Regions from separate parts of the Colwellia psychrerythraea 34H genome, predicted to be linked through region 3. Evidence: predicted binding sites of a transcription regulator. Region 3 holds the regulator's gene; each other region holds the start of a gene.
The links. The regulator sigma-54, encoded in region 3, starts transcription at its own class of promoters, with help from an activator protein. The targets are predictions, from matches to a motif close to GTTGGCACGNNNNTNGNNT.
Positions count from the first base shown of each region.

Region 1: the regulator sigma-54 is predicted to act here: its motif matches at 2,127-2,145, upstream of CPS_RS07365 (LiaF domain-containing protein).
Region 2: the regulator sigma-54 is predicted to act here: its motif matches at 2,166-2,184, upstream of glnK (P-II family nitrogen regulator).

Region 1 is NC_003910.7:1,708,403-1,711,689, reverse strand. Features, by position in the region: gene CPS_RS07375 (benzoate/H(+) symporter BenE family transporter) at 1-678, shown strand, start outside; gene CPS_RS07370 (DUF1697 domain-containing protein) at 798-1,316, shown strand; gene CPS_RS07365 (LiaF domain-containing protein) at 1,391-2,056, opposite strand; gene CPS_RS07360 (tRNA-(ms[2]io[6]A)-hydroxylase) at 2,421-2,993, opposite strand.
Region 2 is NC_003910.7:638,412-641,698, reverse strand. Features, by position in the region: gene CPS_RS02870 (peptidylprolyl isomerase) at 1-333, shown strand, start outside; gene CPS_RS02865 (ammonium transporter) at 491-1,771, opposite strand; gene glnK (P-II family nitrogen regulator) at 1,784-2,122, opposite strand; gene CPS_RS02855 (glutaredoxin family protein) at 2,423-2,650, opposite strand; gene CPS_RS02850 (alginate export family protein) at 3,025-3,287, shown strand, end outside.
Region 3 is NC_003910.7:4,793,489-4,796,775, reverse strand. Features, by position in the region: gene ptsN (PTS IIA-like nitrogen regulatory protein PtsN) at 1-356, opposite strand, end outside; gene hpf (ribosome hibernation promoting factor) at 465-752, opposite strand; gene CPS_RS20365 (RNA polymerase factor sigma-54) at 779-2,296, opposite strand; gene lptB (LPS export ABC transporter ATP-binding protein) at 2,404-3,144, opposite strand; gene lptA (lipopolysaccharide transport periplasmic protein LptA) at 3,149-3,287, opposite strand, start outside.

The DNA of each region.
Region 1 (3,287 bases), 2.3 Mb from region 3:
ACCATGTTATTCGTGTTGATCATTAGTGTAGTGCTTGCGTGGCAACTTAAGTTAATGACGTTTACTGCATTTTCTTGGCAGCTAAGTGAATTTACCTATATTTCACCTGAATTTAATATGTCCGCGGTACTTGGTATTGGCATTCCCTTATTTCTTGTCACGATGGCAGCACAAAATCTGCCAGGCATTGCGGTATTAAAAGCTCATAATTATAAAGCCCCGGTATCGTCGATATTAAGTGTTACCGGCTTTGTGAATATGCTTGCCGCTCCCTTTGGTGGTTATGCCATAAACCTAGCGGCAATAACAGCAGCGATATGTATGACTAAAGACGTGGATAAAGATCCTAAAAAGCGTTATTGGGCTGGAATCTCTGGTGGTGGCTTTTATATATTAATGGCCATTTCTGCTGGATACCTGATGCAAGCTTTCGCATCATTACCTAATGCACTAATTTATTCATTAGCGGGTATGGCTTTATTTACCACTATCAATAGTAGTATTCAGCAAGCGCTCTCTGACGATAAAATGTCTGAAGCGGCAATCATTACCTTTCTCGTGACAGCGTCTAACTTGTCACTATGGGATATTAGCTCTGTATTATGGGGATTAATCGCCGGCTCAATAACCTTAATGACTCAAAGCTTGCTGAATAGATCCAACGACAAATTATGCTAACTATAAGTACGATTTGAAAATTAAATACTTTAAGATATGTTAAGAGATAATAATACTGTAGATTTCATACATATGAATGCTCATACCTATGAGCATTCATAAACACTTAAGGTACTGACATGGAAAAATATGTAATACTTTTTAGAGGAATTAATGTTGGGGGTAAAAATTTATTACCTATGAAAGCGCTTGTTCCTCTGTTAGAAGAAGCTGAATTTGAAGAGATATCTTCTTATATTCAAAGTGGTAATGTGGTTTTAAAAAGCTCAACTAATCCAGCCGATGTCATTCATAAACTTGTAATGGACAATTTTGGCTTTTCTCCTGAACTCTTCATTTTGAATGAAGCAGAATTTAGTAGCGCTATGACAAATAACCCCTATCAAACATTCGAAGGTAAGTTCGTGCACTTTTATTTTTGCCATAATGCCATCGAGTTAAACCAAGAAAAAATGACTAAATACCTCGCTGAATCAGAAGTCTACCTTGTAAAAGACAAGGTATTTTATTTACATGCCCCACATGGTATCGGCCGCTCTAAACTAGTCACTAATATAGAAGCTTGTCTAGGCCAGCCAGCTTCAGGTCGCAATTTAAATACCACCAATAAAGTCAGTGCTATGTTAAAAAAAATGTAAAAGGCCCTACTAAAAGTAGCACCTTTTAACTATATAGAAGTCTTACGTTTGATGTGAGATAAACTGAACTCTTATTACGAAAATATATTTTTCAAACTATCTGCCAGCTCAACAAAGCGCTCTTTCATACTTCGTCTTACTTTAATACTAACACCGCTGAAAATAGAGAGTCCTTCAATTATAATAGTCGGTTTATTCAAACTACTCTGATTAGCGCCTGAAGACCTTGATTGGCTTGGCGCTATATTATCAATGCCACCAAAGATACAAAATGCTTTTGATATTACATTGACATTCTCTGGGACATAAATTGTATCGCCGCTAAATAAGCTAAACATTTTAATACGCACAACTTCTTGGCTAAATTGAGCATCAGTAAAATCAATATCCGTACCACTAAATATGCTTAGATAGCGAGTTTCTTTTGCTACTCGCCATACACCTCCACGTGTGCTGCCGCTAAAAATATTTACCATGTAGTCCAGTTCTTCTGTTTCACCTCCTACATAATTAGGGGCTAAATCTTGTTTTTTACTTTCGACAAAAGCTTTGTCAACAGCTAAGGGTAAGTCGCTGGTTAGATCAACTAAGTCTTGATGGTTAGCCAATTCCATAGCTTGGTCTAAACGACGTTCAAAAGCCTCATAAGATAATTCAGCATGACTATAATTCATGATCAATTGGTCAATCACTTCACTACGTACTGTTTCAATAGGTCTATCTTTTAGGGTAACGGTCATTTTACTTTCCTTGTTTTTTTAAGTTTCGTGATTACTTATTTACAAATGAGTAACACTCTAACAAATAAAGAAGCAACGACAATGCCAAAAATATTTATCTTTAAATACAAAAAGTTATGAACACAAAGAAATATTCGAGTGATACATATACAATTATATGGTGATTTTGACCAAAATAAGGGGAATACGGTAGAGTAATATTTGAGATGTTTAATAAGTAATTCAGAAAGAAAGAGAGGTTTTCAGTTTAAAGATGTGCTGCGAAAATATAAAATGAAAGCACTCATTGTTCAAACATTCGATGTTAGTCAATGAGCACTTTAGACGTATTAATGATGCAATACACTACTATGATGAATAACTACTAGTGAAGTACTGCGCGGATAGGGAGACCTGCACATATTTCTGCTTCAGCGATTAATATTTCTTCTAAACGCTGATCAACTTCTGCTTTATCGCAATACTCGTATGCAAGCTCAACAAATAAGTTTTTATGCTTCTCTTCTGATTTAGCAATCGCTTCATAAAGGTCTTTGTCTTTACCTTCAGGCAGTGCTTGTGAAACCAACCAGAACTTCTCATAACCACGGGCTTCAATAACTGCTGCAACAAGCAATCTATCCATTAAAAAGAAGCTAGTACCGTTACGAAATAAGGCACGAATTTGAGTAATGTATGGGTCTTTTTTATCTTGACCTAAGGTAACATCGCGAGCCACAAGTAACTTTAGTACTTGTTTGAAATGAATAAGCTCTTCAATAGCTAAATCAGTCATAGCACGGACAAGTTTAGCTTTGTCTGGATAATGAGATAACATTGCCATTGCCATACCTGAGGCTTTCTTTTCCGCTGCCGCATGGTCTTGTAAAAAACGGTTAAAATCAGCCATTACAGCATCAACCCAATCTTGACCAGTGTGGTGTTTTAATTCAAACATAGTTACTACTCTCTAAGACTATACCCGTTCCACTTGAAGATGCTCGTTTCAGGAAGTCTGAGCGATTCATAATCAAGGCGCATTTTTTTATTAAGGGTCATTCCCTTAAAAATAAATGTAACGCTGAGTATGATTTGCTCAGCCTTCCCCCAAGGGGCTGGTTTAGAAACGCTTTACGCTACGTTATTGATTTCGACAATAGAATAACTATTCTCTTCAATCAATGCCATGCCTAAAGGCGTTTCTAATTCCAGCTGAATCATGCATCTTCAAGTGGAACGGGTATATATTTAT
Region 2 (3,287 bases), 1.2 Mb from region 3:
CTTTGTACGAATGGCGCTTTACAGGGCATTCCTATGATAATTGAAAGTAATAAAACATGTACTGATATGGTCGTGCCAGGTCCGGAAAACTTTGTTGTGATTGAACAAGTAACAATCATCGATAGTTCAGGAGTTACTGATGACGGTTTGAATCCTCTACTATCAAAATACCCTGATAGTGATGGTGATGGCGTAAAGGATATCGATGATGCTTTCCCAAGTGATCCAAATAAAAGTGTGCCTGACGTGGAAGACAGTGGCGGCTCAATGACTTGGTTTACCATTGCAATGTTAGGATTATTAGCAACCAGAAAACGTTTTATCGAAAGTTAAACCCTTGTTCTCTAGTAAACTACTATCTATTAGCTATCAGTTGATTTAGTAAAACAGAAGAGAGTCAATAAAAAAGCAGCGTATCATCTAGTGATGTCGCTGCTTTTTTGTTTGACTCTTAGTATTCTAGACTTGAATATTACTAACTTCTGGAGCTCTAACCTCTAGTGAACTCAGGGTAAGCTTCCATACCACAGTCAGAGATATCAACACCTTCGTATTCTTCTTCAGCACTTACACGAATACCAATAACTTTTTTCAGAGCAAACCACACAATGAAACTAGTAACAAATACCCAAACAAAGATAGTTGCTGCACCAATAAGCTGACCACTGAAGCTAGACGACGAGTTAGTGATTGGAACAATCATTAAACCAAAGAAACCAACAACACCGTGAACTGAGATAGCACCTACTGGGTCATCAATCTTCACTTTATCTAAAGCTAAAATTGACATCACCACAATAACGCCCGCAATTGCACCAAAGATTGTTGCTTGCAATGGTGAAGGTGTTGAAGGTTCAGCCGTAATAGCCACTAAGCCTGCTAATGCACCGTTTAATGTCATGGTTAAATCCGCTTTTTTAAACAATATTTTAGCAAAGATAAGCGCTGATATTGCACCCGCAGCAGCGGCAGCATTGGTATTTAAAAACACCATAGCTACTGAGTTAGCACTATTAATGTCAGCTAGTTTTAATACTGAGCCACCATTAAAACCAAACCAACCCATCCATAAAATAAAGGTACCTAATGTCGCCATGGGTAAGTTAGCACCAGGAATGGCGTTAACTTTACCGTCTTTACTGTATTTTCCTTTACGAGCACCAAGTAATAACACACCAGCTAATGCTGCAGAAGCACCTGCCATGTGAACAATACCTGAACCAGCAAAATCAGAGAAACCTAAGTCACCTAAGGTATATAAGCCAAAGACAGCATCACCGTTCCAAGTCCAGCTACCTTCCATAGGATAGATAAAGCCAGTTAATACAACGGTAAATGCTAAGAAAGCCCATAACTTCATACGCTCAGCAACAGCACCTGATACAATCGACATTGCCGTAGCAACAAACACTACTTGAAAGAAGAAATCAGAAGCGTTTGAGTAAACCGCGCCACCATCAAAACCAGCTTCAGCCGATTCAGCAAGTACAGCACCAACAAGTGCTTCTGCATCGCTAGCACCGTCAAGCGCAATACCATTTAAGAAAACACCACCGCCATACATAATATCGTAACCTACAACAAGGTACATAATACAAGCAATTGCATATAGCGCGACGTTTTTAGTCAAAATTTCGGTAGTGTTTTTAGCACGTACTAAGCCAGCTTCAAGCATTGAAAAACCAGCGGCCATCCACATTACTAAGGCACCACAAATAAGAAAATAAAAGGTGTCTAAGGCGTATTGTAATTGAAATATATTTTGTTCCATTATTATTCTCCTTTAAAGTGCTTCAGAATCTTGCTCGCCCGTACGGATACGGATAGCTTGTTCTAAGTTATAAACAAAAATCTTACCGTCACCAATTTTTCCGGTGTAAGCAGATTTAGTGATGGCTTCAACTAAACGTTCAACAAGTTCTTCATTCACCGCAATTTCTATTTTTACTTTTGGCAAGAAATCAACTTGGTATTCAGCGCCTCGGTATAGTTCGGTATGCCCTTTTTGACGACCAAAGCCTTTGACTTCACTTACCGTGATACCTTCGACGCCTACTTCAGAAATAGCCTCTCTAACATCATCTAATTTAAATGGCTTTATGATTGCGCTAATTATTTTCATGGTTAACCTCTAGTTATCGTTTTTATATCGCTAACAACTGATAATACAATTCATGTGCCAACATAAATTAATATTAAAAATCAATTGGTTATTTGATAATTGAGTTTTAAAAAGGTTCTATTCGCACCAAGAGCGTGCAGAAAACAACTCCACTGAGATCATCTGGTGCAATGTGTGTGGGGGAATTAAAATAATGTAGAAGAAAGCAGTATAAGGGGTCTTTAATTTTGTATTTTCAAACAAGGTAGTCAAGGAAAACACTAACGGAGAATAAATTAATCTACTGAGTATTATGTAAACTTAGTTTTTATACAGTTCAGTAAACGCTTGAACTGAAAAACCGTTAAGTAGCTGGTCACCTACCTTCAGCACAGGTACCCCCCTAAAGCCGGTGGCTGAAAACTCTTTCTGTCCTTTTGCCGTTTTAATATTACATAACCTAAAAGCAATACCTTGCTGTTCAAGGTAACGTTTTGCCGTTTGGCAATGAGGACACTTTTCCATGGTATATAAGACAACTCTTTTCATTTTTTTACCTTAGTTAGGTCGACCTAGCTATATTAAAAATTTGGGCTACTCTGTTAACGTGATAAGCCAGGGCATGATGTTTGCCATTTTATCCTAAGCAGCGCTTAACTGGGTAACACTTTCTTGAGTACAATTGTGCTTGTATCAAATCTTTAAGCCAGAAGAGTACCAACAATAGGAATCTACATTTAAGTTGAAGCTAACCTTGATTTAAATCAAGTTAGTAAACCTATTAAAATACATATATTAACAACTTGATTTAAATCAAACTATTCAATCTGATGCAGTGCAAAACTCCCCCCATCAGTTACTTAGAACAATAATAATAACAAAGTTAACGACCCCTCTTAAAAACATGAAATTAGGATATTATTATGAAAACAGTAGTAAATAAGTTTACCTTAACATTAATCAGTGCAGCAATTTTAGCAGCTCCTACCGCCTTTGCTGGTGAAACAGAACACGGCAACAGCATTACTGAAGCGTTAAGTGAGAGCACAGTTAAAGTTAATTTACGCGCTCGTTACGAAGGCGTAGATCAAGACGGTATAGACAAAAAGGCTGCAGCGTTAACGCTAAAAAGTCGTATCACAATTGACACAGGCAGTTACAGTAACTTCTCGCTTGGTTTAGAAGT
Region 3 (3,287 bases):
TTTTGTAGCGTATCTAAATGTTCTTGGCAGCTATTTTCGGGCACAAATAAGGCAACAAAAATATCTACGTCTCTATTATCTATGGCATCAAAATCGATTGCCTTTTCTGTTGTTATTAACACCGCAACAGCTTTACTTGTATTGGGCAATCGACCATGTGGGATCGCAATACCGTTACCTATACCAGTGCTACCCATTTTTTCTCTATTGAGTAAACTATCTAATAGTTCATCTTGCTCTATATCAGTTATTTGAATCGCAGCGAGTTGACAAATTCTTTCTAGAATACGTTTTTTACTGGTTACTGCTACATCACAACTAGTACAGCTTGTTGTTAATATTTCGGATAATTGCATAATCGTGTTAATGGTTTTAAGGCGCCACTTACGCTAAATCATTTAGCTCAGGACGCCTGCTTTAATAGGCTTTAATTACTTTAAAGCGGTCTTTCGGGCTAACTCAACTTAATGATGAGAAACCTTAGCTTTATACTTAAGAATCTGCCTATCAAGTTTATCAACTAAGGTATCAATAGAGGCATACATATCGGTGTTGACTGCAGAAGCAAATACTTCACTGCCATTCATATGAACATTAGCTTCAGCTTTTTGATTAAGCTTTTCTACGGTAAGTACAACATGGACATTATTAATGTGATCAAAATGTCGTTCTAATTTTGAGAATTTTGTATCGACATATTCGCGCAATGAACTAGTTACTTCAACATGGTGTCCAGAAAGATTAATTTGCATAAACATGATCCTTTTATTGTAGTCTTCTAAAGTAAACTCTTACGTTGATTTGACGGTGGTATCGCTAATGATTCTCGATATTTAGCAATTGTACGTCGTGCCACTTTTATTCCCTGCTCAGCTAATAAGTTAGCCATTTTACTATCACTTAACGGTTTAGCAGGTGTTTCCGCTAAGATAAGTTTTTTAATCAAAGAACGAATTGCTGTAGATGAACATTCACCACCATTCTCTGTACTGACATGACTAGAGAAGAAGTACTTGAGTTCAAAGATGCCTCTTGGCGTGTGCATATACTTTTGTGTTGTAACACGTGAGATGGTGGATTCGTGCATATCAACAGCTTCAGCTATATCGTTTAGTACCATAGGTCTCATGGCTTCAGCACCATGTTCTAAAAAACCTTGCTGGCGTTGAACAATACAATTGGACACTTTAAGTAGTGTGTCATTGCGAGATTCTAAACTCTTAATAAACCATTTAGCTTCTTGTAAGTTGGATCTAATAAATTGTCCATCATCAGTTGACGACTTCATTGTTTTAGACATTGCCGCATACTGTTTATTAATCGACAATTTAGGTGCAGTATCAGAATTTAATTCAACGACCCAACGGCCATTTTTTTTCTCAACAGAAACATCTGGAATAACATACTGGTCATCGCCTTTAATTACCGCATCACCCGGACGAGGGTTCAAGCTTTGAATTAAACGCATTACTTCACGTAGCTGATCTTCTTTTAATTTGGTTTTACGCATTAACTGGCGATAGTCTCGATTACCAAGTAGATCGATATGGTCGTTGATTATTAATTTACTTTCTTTCAGGTAAGGGGTATCAGCACTAAATTGATTTAATTGAATAAGTAAGCAATCAGGAATGGAGCGAGCTGCGACACCAATAGGATCAAACATATTAATACGTTTTAATACGGCTTCTACTTCATCAAGCTCGAGCCCTTCAGTGCCAACACTCTCTAAGATATCTTCTGGTGATACAGTTAAATAACCGGCGTCATCGACTGCTTCTATAATAGCAATTGCGATGGTTTTATCAGTATCGCTGAAAGGGGTTAATTCCATTTGCCATAATAAATGATCTTGAATGGAATCAGTGGTTTCACCCTGATAGGTGTAGTCATCAGCAGGGCTACTTACTGCGCCAGTATTTGATACCCCAGCACTGTAGCTTTCTTCCCAAGTAGTATCTATATTTAGTTCTTCTGGTATATCACTTTTTTCCATCGCCTCAGTAGTACTGATTTCGTCAATACTGGCCTGCTGTTCTTCACTACCATCGCCCGCAGGTTGATCCGTTTTTTCTTCATTAGTATTGGATGAAAAGGCTTCTTCAAGATTATTTTGTTCACTTGAATTATCACTTTGAGCTTTTTCATCAAGTTCAAGTAATGGATTGCTCTCTAAAACTTCTTGAATTTCTTGTTGTAACTCTAACGTAGACAATTGCAACAGCTTAATAGCTTGTTGCAATTGTGGAGTCATTGTTAAGTGTTGTCCAATACGGAGCTGTAGTGTAGGGCGCATCTAGGTTATATGATTTCCTATTTATTATTCTTAGTAGTTACGCTATTACAATGGGTAACTACTATTCTATTAAGTATTCTGGCTAAATATACTAGCCTATCGCTTTACTATAGCGTGAATTGTTCGCCAAGGTATACATCTCTGACTTTTTGATTAGCAAGAATTTGATCTGCATTACCTTGCGCAATAATTTCACCATGACTAACTATATAAGCATGCTCACAAACGTCTAATGTTTCTCTCACATTATGGTCTGTTATCAAGATACCTATGCCTCGCTGCTTTAAGTGTAAGATGATTTTTTTAATGTCGCCAACCGAAATTGGGTCAACACCAGCAAAGGGCTCATCTAATAAAATAAATTGAGGATCTGCAGCGAGTGCTCGGGCAATTTCAACTCTTCGTCTTTCGCCACCGGATAAGCTCATGCCGGTATTGTCTTTGATATGACAAATGTGAAACTCTTCTAATAAATTTTCAAGTTTCTCAGCGCGCTGGGTTTCACTAAGCTCTTTACGTGTTTGTAATATCGCCATAATATTATCAGAAACAGTTAGCTTTCTAAAAATTGAGGCTTCTTGAGGTAAATAGCCAATACCGCTTCGGGCTCTTTCATGCATAGGAGCAAGGGTAAGGTCTTGACCGTTGAGTTTGATCGAGCCATTGTCATTGGGGACTAAGCCAACAATCATATAAAAGGATGTGGTTTTTCCGGCGCCATTGGGGCCTAATAAGCCAACTATTTGTCCTGCGTCAACTTGCAAACTAACATTCTTAACGACTTGTCTACTTTTATAAGACTTCGATAAACCATCGGCAATCAGTGTATTTACAGGTGTTGTTTTCACTGTGTTAGTTGTCACTACTGTCGCCTTCTTTTTCTACTACCTTGTCAGTTGGTTTTTCTTCTTTAGATTTTTCGTAAGTCTCTTTCTGTTTCTTGAGTACCGTTGGTTGTAAAATAGTAGTAACAGGCTGATTATTAGCGCTC